Regions from separate parts of the Cytobacillus sp. QJM3NY_8 genome, predicted to be linked through region 1. Evidence: a T-box and tRNA genes for the amino acid it is inferred to sense, from the RefSeq annotation. Region 1 holds a T-box; the other holds one or more tRNA genes.

Region 1 (7,054 bases):
CTAATCATCCTCTGCTGAGAAAGATACTGACCGAGTCTCCCGGAACTTATCATCATAGTGTAATGGTTGCCAATCTTTCCGAGTCAGCGTGTGAAGCTATTGGGGCGAATGGCCTTCTGGCAAGGGTGGGATGCTATTATCACGATATCGGTAAAACAAAGCGGCCTCAGTTTTTTATCGAGAATCAGGTTAATATTGAGAATCCGCATGATCGCCTCCCTCCGCATACCAGCAAGAATATTATAATCGCCCATGCTGCCGATGGGGCTGAAATGCTGAGGAAGCATAAGATGCCGAAGGAGATAGTAGATATTGCCGAACAGCATCATGGAACAACATTGCTTAAATATTTTTACTACAAAGCAAAACAGAATGGGCTGGAAGTAAAGGAAGAGGACTATCGCTATCCGGGACCAAAACCGCAATCAAAAGAGTCGGCAGTAATTGGCATTGCTGATAGTGTGGAAGCTGCAGTCCGTTCCATGGCGCATCCTACAACAGAACAAATAGAGGAACTGGTCAAAAAGATAATCGCAGACAGACTTCAGGATGGACAGCTGAATGAATGTGATTTAACCTTAAAAGAACTGGAAACCGTTTCACACTCGTTCTGCGAAACGTTAAACGGGATTTTCCATTCACGTATCGAGTATCCTGAAATGACAAAACAGAAGGTGAAACAGGCATGAATTTAAATATTGATTTTTTGGACGAAACAAATGAGCTTCAGGAAAATGATATAGCCAAAATTGAAGAGCTAATTAATTTTGCTGCCTCTAAAGAATCTGTGGAGCCGGAAAGCGAAGTATCCATCACATTTGTGACCAATGAACGCATCCGGGAAATTAACAGGGAGTATCGGGATAAAGATCGGCCGACAGATGTTATTTCTTTTGCAATGGAAGAGCTGGGTGAAGGTGAAATCGAACTGATTGGTGCCGATATGCCCAGAGTCCTGGGGGATATCATTATCTCAGTTGCAAAGGCCAAGGAGCAGGCTGAGGAGTACGGTCACTCTTTTATAAGGGAGCTTGGTTTTTTGGCGGTCCATGGCTTCCTTCATCTTCTTGGATATGATCATGAAAATCCAGAAGATGAGAAAAAAATGTTTTCCCGCCAAAAGGATATATTAGATGAATTCGGGCTCACAAGATAGAAAGGTCCGAAAACACAGTGTCCTAAAATCCTTTTCGTTTGCTTTTTCCGGCATTAGGGCAGCATTATTGAATGAAAGGAATCTGCAAATACATTTGGCAGTGTCGATAGCTGTTATTATGTTTGGGGTATTCTTTGGCATTTCCAGCCTTGAATGGATAATCATTCTCCTGGCCATAGGGGGCATGCTCTCACTCGAACTGCTGAACACTGCCATTGAAAGGGTTGTGGATCTGGCGACAGAAGAGTATCATCCCCTTGCAAAGCAAGCAAAGGATATTGCTGCTGGAGCAGTATTGGTGTATGCAATTGTAAGTGTAATTATAGGCGGAGTTATATTCCTTCCTAAAATTCTCATATTTTTGCAGTAATGTGAAGCTGTCCGGATGGGCAGCTTTGCTTTTTGGTATTTCTATATAAACAGCAAAGTCTGAAGTATGGTGAAAAAATTTAGAGCATGGGTTTGAAAACGCTCACTGAATCCGCTAAAATGACAGAACAGCAGTAAATATTGCATGCTGGGGAGATGTTTGTGGAATCTCATTCAGAACAGGGACCTGGTTCAAAATTAAATCAGCCTATGTATTTTTAGAAAATTCAATTTTTTTGTTACGTTTTTGCTACAAACGATGAAAATCACAGTGAAATGTTGTAAAATAAAAGAGAAGCGGCTGCTTCTTACCGAAGAAGCTATTGAGCGCATTGCTTAATTTCACAAGGCCCATTGCAGGTCCAAACCTTGGGTTTATTGGCTTGGGGAGCAACTCGCTTTACAGGAAAGGAAGAATTATTTGTGAACAGCGATCAACTAATAAAAGAAGCAATGATTGCAAGAGATAGAGCATATGTGCCATATTCAAAATTTAAAGTAGGAGCGGCACTATTAAGCAGTGACGGGCAGGTCTTTCATGGCTGCAACATCGAAAATGCTGCATACAGCATGTGTAATTGTGCTGAGAGGACTGCGCTTTTTAAAGCGTATTCTGATGGCGTAAAAAGTTTTTCAGCCATAGCTGTAGTTGCTGACACAGACCGTCCAGTTCCCCCATGCGGTGCATGCAGACAGGTAATAGCCGAATTATGTCCGCCTGAAATGAAAGTGGTTTTAACCAACTTAAAAGGGGATATTAAGGAATTAACAGTTGAAGAATTACTGCCAGGAGCATTTTCACCGGAGGATTTACATGAATAACACTACTACACCAAAAGGACACAAATCAGGGTTTATTTCCATAATCGGCAGACCGAACGTAGGGAAGTCAACGTTCTTAAATCGCGTAATCGGGCAGAAGATTGCGATTATGAGTGATAAACCGCAAACAACGCGCAACAAAGTTCAAGGTGTCCTGACTACCAATGACGCACAATTTATATTTATTGATACGCCAGGAATCCATAAGCCAAAGCATAAACTGGGAGACTTTATGATGAAAGTTGCCCAAAATACACTTAAAGAAGTGGATGTCATACTGTTTATGGTAAATGCCCAGGAAGGCTTTGGACGCGGTGAAGAATTCATACTTGAGAAATTTCAGTCAGTCCGTACACCGATTTTCCTTGTAATCAATAAGATTGACCAGGTACATCCTGATGAACTTCTTAAAATTATTGAGTCTTACAAGGAAAAGTACGAGTTCAGCGAAATTATCCCCATTTCTGCTTTAGAAGGCAATAATGTAGAGACGCTGTTAGGACAGATTAAAGAATATATTCCGGAAGGGCCGCAGTTTTATCCAGCTGATCAAGTAACGGACCACCCAGAGAGATTTATCGTTTCCGAACTGATCAGGGAAAAAGCACTGCATTTAACAAGAGAAGAAATACCGCACTCGCTTGCTGTAACCATTGATAAAATGGAACGCCGCGAAGATAAGGATGTCATTCATGTCATGGCTACAATCATTGTGGAGCGTGACTCCCAAAAAGGCATTGTGATTGGAAAGCAAGGGAAAATGCTCAAGGAAATCGGAAAAAGAGCAAGAGTTGATATTGAGAATCTTCTTGGATCAAAGGTTTTCCTGGAGCTATGGGTCAAAGTCCAAAAAGACTGGCGCAATAAAATGTCACAGCTCCGCGACTTTGGCTTCCGTGAAGATGAGTACTAAACCCAGCCCTAATTAAAGTATTATTCATTTCTGATTTATATGCATGCAGGTGATTGACAATATTTTCGTCTCATGATTTTACAAAGACAGGCTATGATATAGATAAATGTATTGGGATAAAGAAATTGCTAGTTGAATAACTGAAAGGTGGGGTTTTCGATGATGGATTTTACCTGGAGAGTGTTTTCCCAGACAGGAAATATTGACACATATCTTCTCTTCAAGGAGCTAGAAAAGGAAACTCAGGATATACCCGGCAGCAATGATGAAGAGCTAGCAGAAGCTGATTTTCCCATCTCATAGGTTTGTCGAAAGACAGGGATGGTGTCACGGTTGCTTGATAAATGTGAAGGCATCGTCATCAGGACAACTAATTATAGTGAAACAAATAAGATTGTTACTTTATATACCCGTGAATGGGGAAAAGTTGGTGTGATGGCACGAGGAGCGAAAAAGCCGAACAGCAGACTTGCTGCTGTCACCCAGCTTTTTACATACGGGAATTTCTTAGTTCAGCGTGGAAGCGGTTTGGGTACCCTGCAGCAGGGGGACATGATTTCATCTATGCGGTCCATTAAAGAAGATATTTTTCTGACTGCATATGCAAGCTATATTGTCGATTTGACTGATAAAAGCATTGAGGATAAGAAGCCCAACCCATTTTTGTTCGAATTGCTGTATCAAACCCTAAATTTAATAAACGAAGGATATGACCCGGAAATTCTTACAAACATTTATGAAATGAAAATGCTGAATGCTCTGGGTTTATATCCAGTACTTGATCAATGTTCTGTCTGCGGAAGCACTGACGGGCATTTTGCATTTTCTATCCGCGAAAACGGGCTTATTTGTCACCGCTGCCTTGATAAGGATCCTTATCATTATAAAGTGTCCCAGGCGACAATTAAGCTTCTTCGCCTGTTTTACTTTTTTGACTTGTCCCGGCTCGGCAATATCTCTGTCAAACCAGAAACCAAAGCTGAATTGAAAAAGATTATTTCTGCCTATTATGAAGAGTATTCAGGCTTAAACTTGAAGACAAAGAAGTTTCTGAATCAAATGGCTAAGTTTAATGATTTAATGTAATGCGTTTCTTTATAGGCGAAGCGCATTGGCTTTTGTTATTATTGACAATTTAAATCCATTCCGCTATGATTCAAAGTAATAAAATATAATTGCTGTGAAGGAGAAGAGTACTTAACCTTTTCTAATTAAAGCGAACCCGGGATAGTGGGAGCCGGGCATGGATGGTTAAGGAAGGGCGCTCCAGAGCAATATTGTCTATCGACAACTAAAGAGGCTGTGGTCAAAATCGCAGCAAATAGGGTGGAACCGCGGGTAAACTCTCGTCCCTATGCCATTGGGCATAGAGACGGGAGTTTTTTATGTTCACAGAAAAGCGGTGGGTAGACAGCTGTTAAGTTCATAAAGCTATAATTTATACAATAAGAAAGAGGTGTCCTATGAATATTCAAAACATGATATTAACACTTCAAAAACATTGGTCTGAACAGGGTTGTATCTTGATGCAGGCATATGATACTGAAAAAGGGGCCGGAACAATGAGCCCGTATACTTTTTTAAGAGCGATTGGACCAGAGCCGTGGAATGTTGCTTATGTGGAGCCTTCACGCCGTCCTGCCGATGGGCGTTATGGTGAGAATCCAAACCGGCTTTATCAGCATCATCAATTTCAGGTGATCATGAAGCCGTCGCCGGATAATATTCAGGAGCTGTATCTTGATTCATTAAAAGCATTGGGCATTGATCCGCTTGAACATGATATCCGGTTTGTAGAAGATAACTGGGAAAATCCTTCTCTGGGCTGTGCAGGCTTAGGATGGGAAGTTTGGCTTGATGGTATGGAAATAACGCAGTTCACATATTTCCAGCAGGTAGGCGGATTGGAATGTAAGCCTGTGTCAGTTGAGATTACCTACGGAATTGAAAGGCTTGCATCCTACATTCAGGACAAGGAAAATGTCTTTGACCTTGAATGGACTGACGGGTTTACGGTTAGAGATATCTTCCTGCAGCCTGAGTTCGAGCATTCGAAATACACATTTGAAACATCAGATCAGGAAATGCTCTTCAATTTGTTCAATATTTATGAAAAAGAAGCACATAGACAAATGGATGAAGGCCTAGTACACCCGGCATATGACTATGTATTAAAATGCTCTCATACCTTTAATTTGCTTGATGCAAGGGGAGCGATCTCTGTTACAGAAAGAACCGGCTATATCGCCCGATGCCGAAATCTGGCCAGAAAAGTAGCCAAAACTTTTTATGAAGAGAGAGAAAAACTCGGTTTCCCAATATTAAAGGATAAGGAGGAAGAATCTCATGAATAAGAAAGATCTTCTGCTGGAAATTGGACTTGAAGAAATGCCTGCCAGATTTGTCACTAATTCAATGAATCAGCTTTCAGATAAAGTGAACTCATGGCTTTTGGAAAAGAAAATATCTTTTGACGAGATCAGCGCTTTCTCTTCTCCACGCCGTTTGGCTGTTCTTGTAACGGGAGTAGATACCGCCCAGGAGGACATAAATGAGGAAGCGAAAGGACCTGCAAAAAAAATTGCCTTAACCGAGGATGGAGAATGGTCAAAAGCTGCGGTTGGATTCAGCCGGGGCCAGGGAGCTTCTGTTGAAGATATATTCTTTAAAGAAATTAATGGGGTTGAATATGCCCATGTCAGCAAATTTATAAAAGGAAAGGAAACAGCAGCACTGCTGCCGGAACTCCAGCAGATTGTCACCTCGTTATCATTCCCGAAAAATATGCGCTGGGCAAACCAGGAGCTGCGCTTTATCAGGCCGATCAAATGGCTTATGGCATTATTCGGAAATGAAGTCATTCCTTTTGCAATTACAAACGTTCATACTTCTAACCTTACAAGGGGCCACCGCTTTCTGGGCGAAGAGATTGAAATTAACAATCCTTCTGATTATGAAAAGTCCCTGCTGGCGCAATATGTGATAACTAATCCGCAGGAAAGAAAAAGTGCAATTCTATCACAATTGCAAAAAATAGAAGAAGAAAATGACTGGGTGATCCCTGTAGATGAAGATTTATTGGAAGAAGTAAATAACCTGGTTGAGTATCCAACAGCATTATATGGCCAGTTTGAAGAAGAATACCTGGAGCTTCCGGAAGAGGTTTTAATTACATCGATGAAGGAGCATCAGCGTTATTTTCCGGTAAAGTCCAAAGAGGGCAGGCTGCTTCCTTACTTTGTTACTGTCCGAAATGGATCCCATGAACATTTGGAGAAAGTGGCTAAAGGAAATGAGAAAGTATTGCGGGCAAGACTTTCTGATGCAGCTTTCTTCTACAGGGAGGACCAAAAAACGGATATCGCGGCATCACTGGAAAAACTTAAGAACATTGTTTATCATGAAGAAATTGGAACTCTTGCTGAAAAGGTGGAACGTGTTCGCCAGCTGGCAGCTAATTTGAGTGAAAATCTTCATTTCAGCGATGAGGCAAAGGCAGTGACAGACCGGGCTGCTGAAATCAGCAAGTTCGACCTTGTTTCGCACATGGTTTATGAATTTCCAGAGCTGCAAGGCTTTATGGGTGAAAAATATGCCCTGCAAAAAGGTGAAAAGGAAGCTGTGGCGCGTGCAATTAATGAACATTATATGCCGCGCAATGCAGAGGACCAGACGCCTGCAAGTGATGCTGGTGCAGTGCTGTCCATTGCTGAAAAGCTCGACACAATTGTGTCTTCCTTTGCAATAGGGATTATTCCAAGCGGCTCCCAGGATCCATATGCCTTAAGAAGACA
Region 2 (7,054 bases), 2.4 Mb from region 1:
CCCGTCACGATCGTTGTATGGTCAAATCGCCCGTCTCCCTGAAAATCATAGCAAATAACATCTCCAATTAAGAGCTGATCCGGACTGGAGACTTCCTCCGCTCTTAACCCCGAATTCGAACTCGGCAGATACCATCGCAATGAATTCGCTACCGTCCAGCTGTAGCTCCAATTTCCGCTTCTCATCCACCATCCTTTTCCGCGGTTAGGATACCCTCTCATCGGGCCGCCGCCTACATGAAGGCACTGTGAAATATAATTGGTGCAATCCACTTCAAATTTTTTATAAGCCGGATTATAGCTGTTCCACCATTTTTCTGCATACTGCACTGCTTTCATGCGGTCATACTCATATACAAGCCTTTCTTCCTCTCCATATTCATGGTCTGGAGACGCTTCATCTTTTTGAATCTCATTAAAAGGGTTTTTCTCCCGATCCTCGACGAACACTCCTTTATAAAAGTCGGCTGTTCGCTCTTCAATTTCTTCTTCCATATAGAACACGCCTTTTTGCTTAATTAAATATCTAAAGTGAACTCTGTATTCAACCTGCTTCACGTCATCCTTCTCCCCGCCGACCTTGATCACTTTTCCGGTTGCCTGGGCTTTAACAATCTCACCGGACCGGGCGGTAAGAGATTCTTTCTTCTTTTCAATCTTAGGGCAGGTATGAATTGAACTTCTTGAATGGGAAACGCACTGCTGCACTCTTTTTATTAACAGCTCCTGAAGCTGGTCCCTCACGCATCTCACTCCTCTCCTATTCAATACATATGAGAGAAAGCAGAGGACTTTGCTTAATTTTTCGTGCAATATAACAGTAAGTCAGCCGGACTGAACAGTTTCTCTGCATTTGAATTTTACTCTTTGCATATTGTTGGACTGAGGAAAAATTAGAATTTTTCATAAAAATGGCATAGAAAAAGAGGGAGATTCCTCCCTCATCATTTCTCAATAAAACTTAAACCTTTTTCAATCTCAGCAATAGCCTCTCCGTCTTTTTCCTGCTGCAAAGCCTTTTCCAGGGCAGCTAATGATTTCTCACCGCCAATTTTCCCAAGTGCCCAGGCAGCCGTTCCACGGATCACCGGCCGAGGATCTTCTGTCATGACTTTAATCAGATCTTCTACAGCTGTTTCGTCTTTGTAGTGAGCCAAGGCGATAATGGCATTTCGCTGGATCGGCTTTTTCCCTCTCCAGGAGCCTGAAACCGGACCATATTTTTCTTTAAATTCACGGTTGCTGATAAATAAAAGCGGCCTTAAAAGCGGCTTTGCCACTTCCGGATCCGGCTCCATCTCTTCGTGCAGATGAAAATCCTTGCCTTTATTTTCAGGGCATACGGTTTGACAGGTATCACACCCATAAAGTCTGTTACCCAGTTTTTCTCTATACGGCTCAGCAAGAAAGCCTTTTGTCTGTGTCAGAAACGCGATGCACTTCTGTGCATCAAGCTGACCTCCCTGAATTAAAGCACCAGTCGGACAGACGTCTACACATTTATTGCAGCTGCCGCATCTGTCTTCCATTGGTTTATCCGGCTCAAATGGCAGATTCGTAATCATTTCTCCTAGATAGACATACGATCCGAATTCCGGTGTAATGATGGAACAGTTTTTTCCGCTCCAGCCAATTCCGGCACGCTGCGCTACGGCCCGATCCACAAGCTCACCTGTATCCACCATGGATTTGCATAACGCCTCAGGTATTCTTGACTGAATGAATCCCTCAAGTTTCTGTAGACGTTCCCTCAAGATATGATGATAGTCTTTACCCCATGAAGCGCGGCAGAAAATGCCTCTTCTCTCACCTCTTTTGCTGACCACTCTGACCTTCATTTTGGAAGGGTAAGCAACAGCTATTGAGATAATGGATTTGGGCTTGTCCAATAGGAGGCTGGGATTCACTCTCTTCTCAATATCGGGCTCTTCAAATCCAGATTGATATTGAAGTTCCTGCTGGCGAATCAGTCTATTTTTCATCTCATCAAAAGTGCTGGCTGCTGTAAAACCGATTTTATCTATGCCAATTGTTTTGCTGTATTCAATCACTTCCTGCTTGAATTGGGCAAAATCCATTGTATAACCTCCTTTCATGAAAAATTGATTTATATGAAAGTCTTTAATTTATTGAATCACCGCTTATTATGATAAACTATTTTAAAGTAATTTTGGAGGTGGAAAGCTTGGAAATTACGTTTGCTCCCGAGTTGTGCAGGTTAATTCCCCAATTTAAAATTGGATTCATTACATATAAAAATATAGAAGTCGGACAATCTCCTCAAATGGTAAAGGGCAGACTCCAATTATTTCAGGAATCAATTTATTTTGACTTAGAGGACAAGAGTGTTACAGAATATGAAGGGATCAAAGAATGGAGACAGATTTTCAAAACAGCAGGCAAGGATCCAAATCGGTACCGCCACTCTGCAGAAGCACTGTACCGAAGAATTAAGAAACAAAATTATCTGCAGCCGGTCAACAGCTCCATAGATATTAACAACTTCTTTTCCCTCGAATATCAAATACCGATTGGCGTGTATGACGCAGATAAGCTTTCAGGCAATCTGACTATCAGGTTAGGCAAAGAAGGCGAAGAATATAACGGTCTAAACGGAAGACCCAACTCACTTGCCAATTTAATTATTAGTGAAGATGCGGCAGGGCCATTTGGCAGTCCGTTTGTCGACTCTGAAAGGACAGCGGTGACGGAACAGACTAAAAATGCCGTTCAAATCGTTTATTTGCGCCCTTCTCTGGAAATGGAAAAGGCTGAAAAAATGGTTGAGTCCCTAATGAACATGTACTCTCAAGTGCATGGTGGAGAAGGAACCTTTAAGGTAATTGGATGTTAAACAAGTTTATTAAAAATCGAGTGGAATCCGCGGATGCCACCCGATTTTTTTGCTCAATAGCCAAAGAACATGAAAAAACGCAATACCTCGTTCTTTTTGAACGAAACACTGCGTTGGCTATGTATGGAGCGGGTGAAGGGAATCGAACCCTCATCATCAGCTTGGAAGGCTGAGGTTTTACCACTAAACTACACCCGCATTTATATGAAGTTACTGACTACTGTTTTTTTCCCGTACTTGCATGCCTCTTCCTCTAAAAGCTTTTTCATGGAAGCCTATGCGTCGAGGCAACTCGGAGATGATTCATGGATGTGTTGGCTCGTGGCTGAGGTTTTACCACTAAACTACACCCGCATTTGTGTACTTATATTTAATCAGTAATGAGATTATGACAAAATCCAATGTCGATTTTTATCAACAGCAAAATAAACATTGTGTCGAATCAACTATTTAATAATACTAAATTCAGCCGGAATGGTCAACCCCAATTGAGAAATTTGTCGAAAATACAGGAAAGGATTTAAAATCCTTCCCTGCTAAGAATGTTACACCCACCACATTTCTGAAGGCTGCTCTTCAATTAAGATCGATTTAAGGTTCCTGACTGCCCTTGTAAATCCTTCTTCTATAGACATAAGCGGATCTTCATGCTCAATGCTGACAACATAATCATACCCAAATGTTCGCAAAGCGCTCATCATATCCGACCATTCCTGCAGGCCGTGTCCGCACCCGACTGACCTGAATGTCCACGCTCTGGTCTGGACATTTCCATACGGCTGCATATCTGTTAAACCGTACATATTAACATTTTCCTGGTCAATATAGGTATCTTTTGCATGAAAATGATGAATGGCATTTTCTTTTCCCAAAATCTTTATTGCTGCCACAGGGTCGATTCCCTGCCACCATAAATGGCTTGGGTCCAGATTGGCACCAATGGCATCACAGGTTTCTTCCCTTAATTTTAGAAGTGTATAAGGAGTATGCACAAGGAATCCGCCATGAAGTTCAAGACCAATTTTCACATTGTGGTCTTTTGCAAATTGCCCGGCTTTCTTCCAGTAAGGAATGAGTTTCTCCTCCCATTGCCATTTCAGCACTTCTCCATACTCATTCGGCCATGGAGCAACCGGCCAATTCGGATGCTCGGCCCCTTCCCCATCACCTGCAGTGCCTGAAAAACAGTTAACAACCGGAACATTCATTAAGCTGGCTAACCTAATCGTGTCATATAACACGCGGTCCGATTCCTCTGCAAATGCTCTATCAGGGGAAATCGGATTGCCATGGCAGCTGAATGCGCTGATTTCAAGACCTCTTGATAAAATCTTTTTCAGATAATCAGCCCGAAGTTCTTTACTTTCTAATAGCTCGTTCAGGCTGCAGTGAGCGTTTCCGGGATAAGCCCCCGTTCCGATTTCAACAGCCTTAAGACCTGCAGCTGCCACATGATCAAGCATTTCTTCAAAATTCTTCTCAGCAAATAAAACGGTAAATACGCCGAGCTTCATAAAATCCCCTCCTCGCTTCTAAAGTATTTCTCTTCTGCCCATTTCACTGCTTTTATAAATCGCATCAATAATTCTGGTTGTCTGCAGTGCTTCTTCTGCTTTAACTATGAATTCTTCCCTCCCCAAACAGCTGTCAATAAAGTTCCGTGCCTGCGCCAAAGCATAGTCATCCTCCCCCGGCAGCCATTCTGAGCGTGTATTAAGGAGCATTCCATGTTTGGATTGGTTCAAACTGAATGGGAATAAATCAATTCCTCCACCCTGCCCTGAAAGGCTGAGGCTTTCATCATCCCGTTCGATATTGGCCGACCATGAGGTTTCAAAAAGCAGGGATGCCCCATTGGCAAATTTTATATAAGCTGTCACATGGTCATCGACATTAAAGGATTGATGGTCAAAACTTCCCCATAGATTCACCTGCTCAGGCATTCTGCTCAATGTATTATAAGCTGTACCGGAAACCCCGGTTTCCTCCGGGTTTCCCAGAAGCCAAAGCGAGAGGTCAAGCAAGTGGCATCCATAATCAATCAAACTTCCTCCGCCCTGAAGTTCCTTATTGGTGAAAACACCCCATCCCGGCACCTTTCTTCTTCTCATCGCCCGTGCTCTGGCAGCAAATGGAAGACCAATTTCATCTTCTGAAATGAGTTTTTTGGCAGCCTGAGCCTCTTTCATAAACCGGTAGTGGTAGGCAATGGCCAAAACCTTTCCCGACCTGTCTCTGGCTTCTATCATTTTCCTGCATTCTTCTGCTGTCATGGCCATCGGCTTCTCACACAACACATGCAGCCCGGCATCCAGTGCAGCAGCCGTAATCTCAGCATGAAACTTATTCGGTGTACAAATAACTACGGCATCTGTTTCACTGAATACTTCTTTATAATCCGTAAAAACGCTGCTAATTCCAAACTTCCTTGCAGCCAATTTTGCAGTATCCTCATTCACATCGCAAATAGCTGTTATGGAAGCACTATCCGATAATTTTAGTAAAACGGGAATATGCCTGGACTGGGCTATTCCGCCAGCACCAATAATCCCGATCCGAAGTTTCTTCATTGATGCATGCACCTCACTTAATTCTGACAATCTGCTTTGTTTCGCTCGACTCCAGCGCAGCAAGTATCACTTGGAGCGACTTCATTCCCTCAGAACCAGGAATCGCAGGCTCCTGTTCATTTAAGATGCTTTCAAGAAAATGATCAATGACGCCTGAATTCTTTTGTCCTCCTTCTTCATTTGTCTGAATCCCGCCAAGTTCGTACTTCACTGTTTCACCGTTTGCATACTGAACAATGAGAGAATTCACCGGATCATCTTCTAATCTCAAAATTGCCTTTTCTCCATAAATAATTGTGGAATTGTCTTCTTTTGAGACATAAGACCAGCTTGCAGCCAATGTACCGATTACACCGCTTTCCGTTTTTAAAACGCATACCGCTGTATCATCGACATCAGCACCCATCTTGGCACTTGTCTCTACGAATGCTCCTGCCTCAGCAAACTCTTCTCCCAGCAGATAACGCAGCAAGTCGGTCTTATGTACACCAAGGTCGCCCATGGCGCCAATAAAAGCCTGATCTTTTTTGAAGAACCAGCTTTCTTTGCCATCTGCACTCCATCCCTCTGGCCCGCCGTGGCCAAAAGCCGTCCGGAAACTATAGATTTTTCCAGCTTCACCTTTTGCAATCAATTCCTTTGCTTTTTTATGAGATGGAACAAAGCGCTGATTATGAGCAATCATTAATTTCTTTCTATTCTTACTGGCTGCTTCAATCATGTCCTGTGCCTCTTCCATAGAAGTTGCCATAGGCTTTTCACATAGTACATGCTTGCCGGCGTTTAATGCTGCAGCTGATATGGGAGCATGCAGATAATTCGGGGTGCAGACACTCACTGCATCTATATCCTTATTAGCCAGCAATTCTCTATAATCGGTGTACACCTGCGCCCCGTACAACCCGGCAAACACATTTGCACGCTCTTCATCAATATCACATACCGCTGCAATGACAGCCCCGCTGCTTGCATGATATTCAGGCATATGCCGATGCTTGGCTATACTTCCACAGCCAATTATTCCAATTTTGAGTTTTTTCATCTTAATTCTCCACTCCTTCTTGACTCACTCTGATTCTCTCCAATGGCTTCGCATTTCCATAGACCGGTACGGGAAGATCAGTTGGTTTAGCCCACTTAACAGCATTTTTAATAACCTGCTGAACGTCCTTATGATAATAAGTTGGATACGTTTCATGTCCTGGGCGAAAATAAAAGATTTTCCCTTTTCCGCGCCTGTATGTACAGCCGCTCCGGAAAACTTCCCCGCCTTCAAACCAGCTCACCATTACAAGTTCATCCGGTGCAGGGATATCAAAATGTTCCCCATACATTTCTTCTTTTTCAAGTTCAATATATTCTCCAAGTCCTTCTGCAATGGGATGGCTCGGGTCTACAATCCAAATCCGTTCCTTTTCATCCGCTTCTCTCCACTTTAAATCACAGGATGTTCCCATCAATGCTTTAAAAATCTTAGAAAAATGGCCGGAATGCAGGACAATCAGCCCCATTCCATCCAGCACTCTTTGTTTTACTTTTTCAGCGATTGCATCCTCAACTTCCCCATGCGCGAGATGCCCCCACCAGACCAAAACGTCTGTTTCCTGTAAAACAGCATCACTAAGTCCATG

What was found. The T-box of region 1 lies ahead of glyQ (glycine--tRNA ligase subunit alpha). A T-box ahead of a tRNA ligase gene usually reads a tRNA of that ligase, here a tRNA-Gly.
Region 2: it has a tRNA-Gly gene. The T-box ahead of glyQ (glycine--tRNA ligase subunit alpha) is inferred to sense a tRNA for this amino acid. The anticodon was not compared.

The regions. Positions count from the first base shown of each region.
Region 1 is NZ_CM149681.1:4,067,958-4,075,011, reverse strand. Features, by position in the region: gene AC0VZ9_RS21015 (HD family phosphohydrolase) at 1-689, shown strand, start outside; gene ybeY (rRNA maturation RNase YbeY) at 686-1,156, shown strand; gene AC0VZ9_RS21005 (diacylglycerol kinase family protein) at 1,134-1,526, shown strand; gene AC0VZ9_RS21000 (cytidine deaminase) at 1,949-2,347, shown strand; gene era (GTPase Era) at 2,340-3,260, shown strand; gene AC0VZ9_RS20990 (YqzL family protein) at 3,420-3,563, shown strand; gene recO (DNA repair protein RecO) at 3,594-4,346, shown strand; T-box leader at 4,432-4,617, shown strand; gene glyQ (glycine--tRNA ligase subunit alpha) at 4,724-5,614, shown strand; gene glyS (glycine--tRNA ligase subunit beta) at 5,607-7,054, shown strand, end outside.
Region 2 is NZ_CM149681.1:1,210,329-1,217,382, reverse strand. Features, by position in the region: gene AC0VZ9_RS06485 (amidase domain-containing protein) at 1-743, opposite strand, end outside; gene queG (tRNA epoxyqueuosine(34) reductase QueG) at 944-2,077, opposite strand; gene AC0VZ9_RS06475 (B3/B4 domain-containing protein) at 2,185-2,853, shown strand; tRNA gene AC0VZ9_RS06470 (tRNA-Gly) at 2,978-3,051, opposite strand; gene AC0VZ9_RS06465 (sugar phosphate isomerase/epimerase family protein) at 3,399-4,367, opposite strand; gene AC0VZ9_RS06460 (Gfo/Idh/MocA family protein) at 4,386-5,423, opposite strand; gene AC0VZ9_RS06455 (Gfo/Idh/MocA family protein) at 5,437-6,465, opposite strand; gene AC0VZ9_RS06450 (ThuA domain-containing protein) at 6,467-7,054, opposite strand, start outside.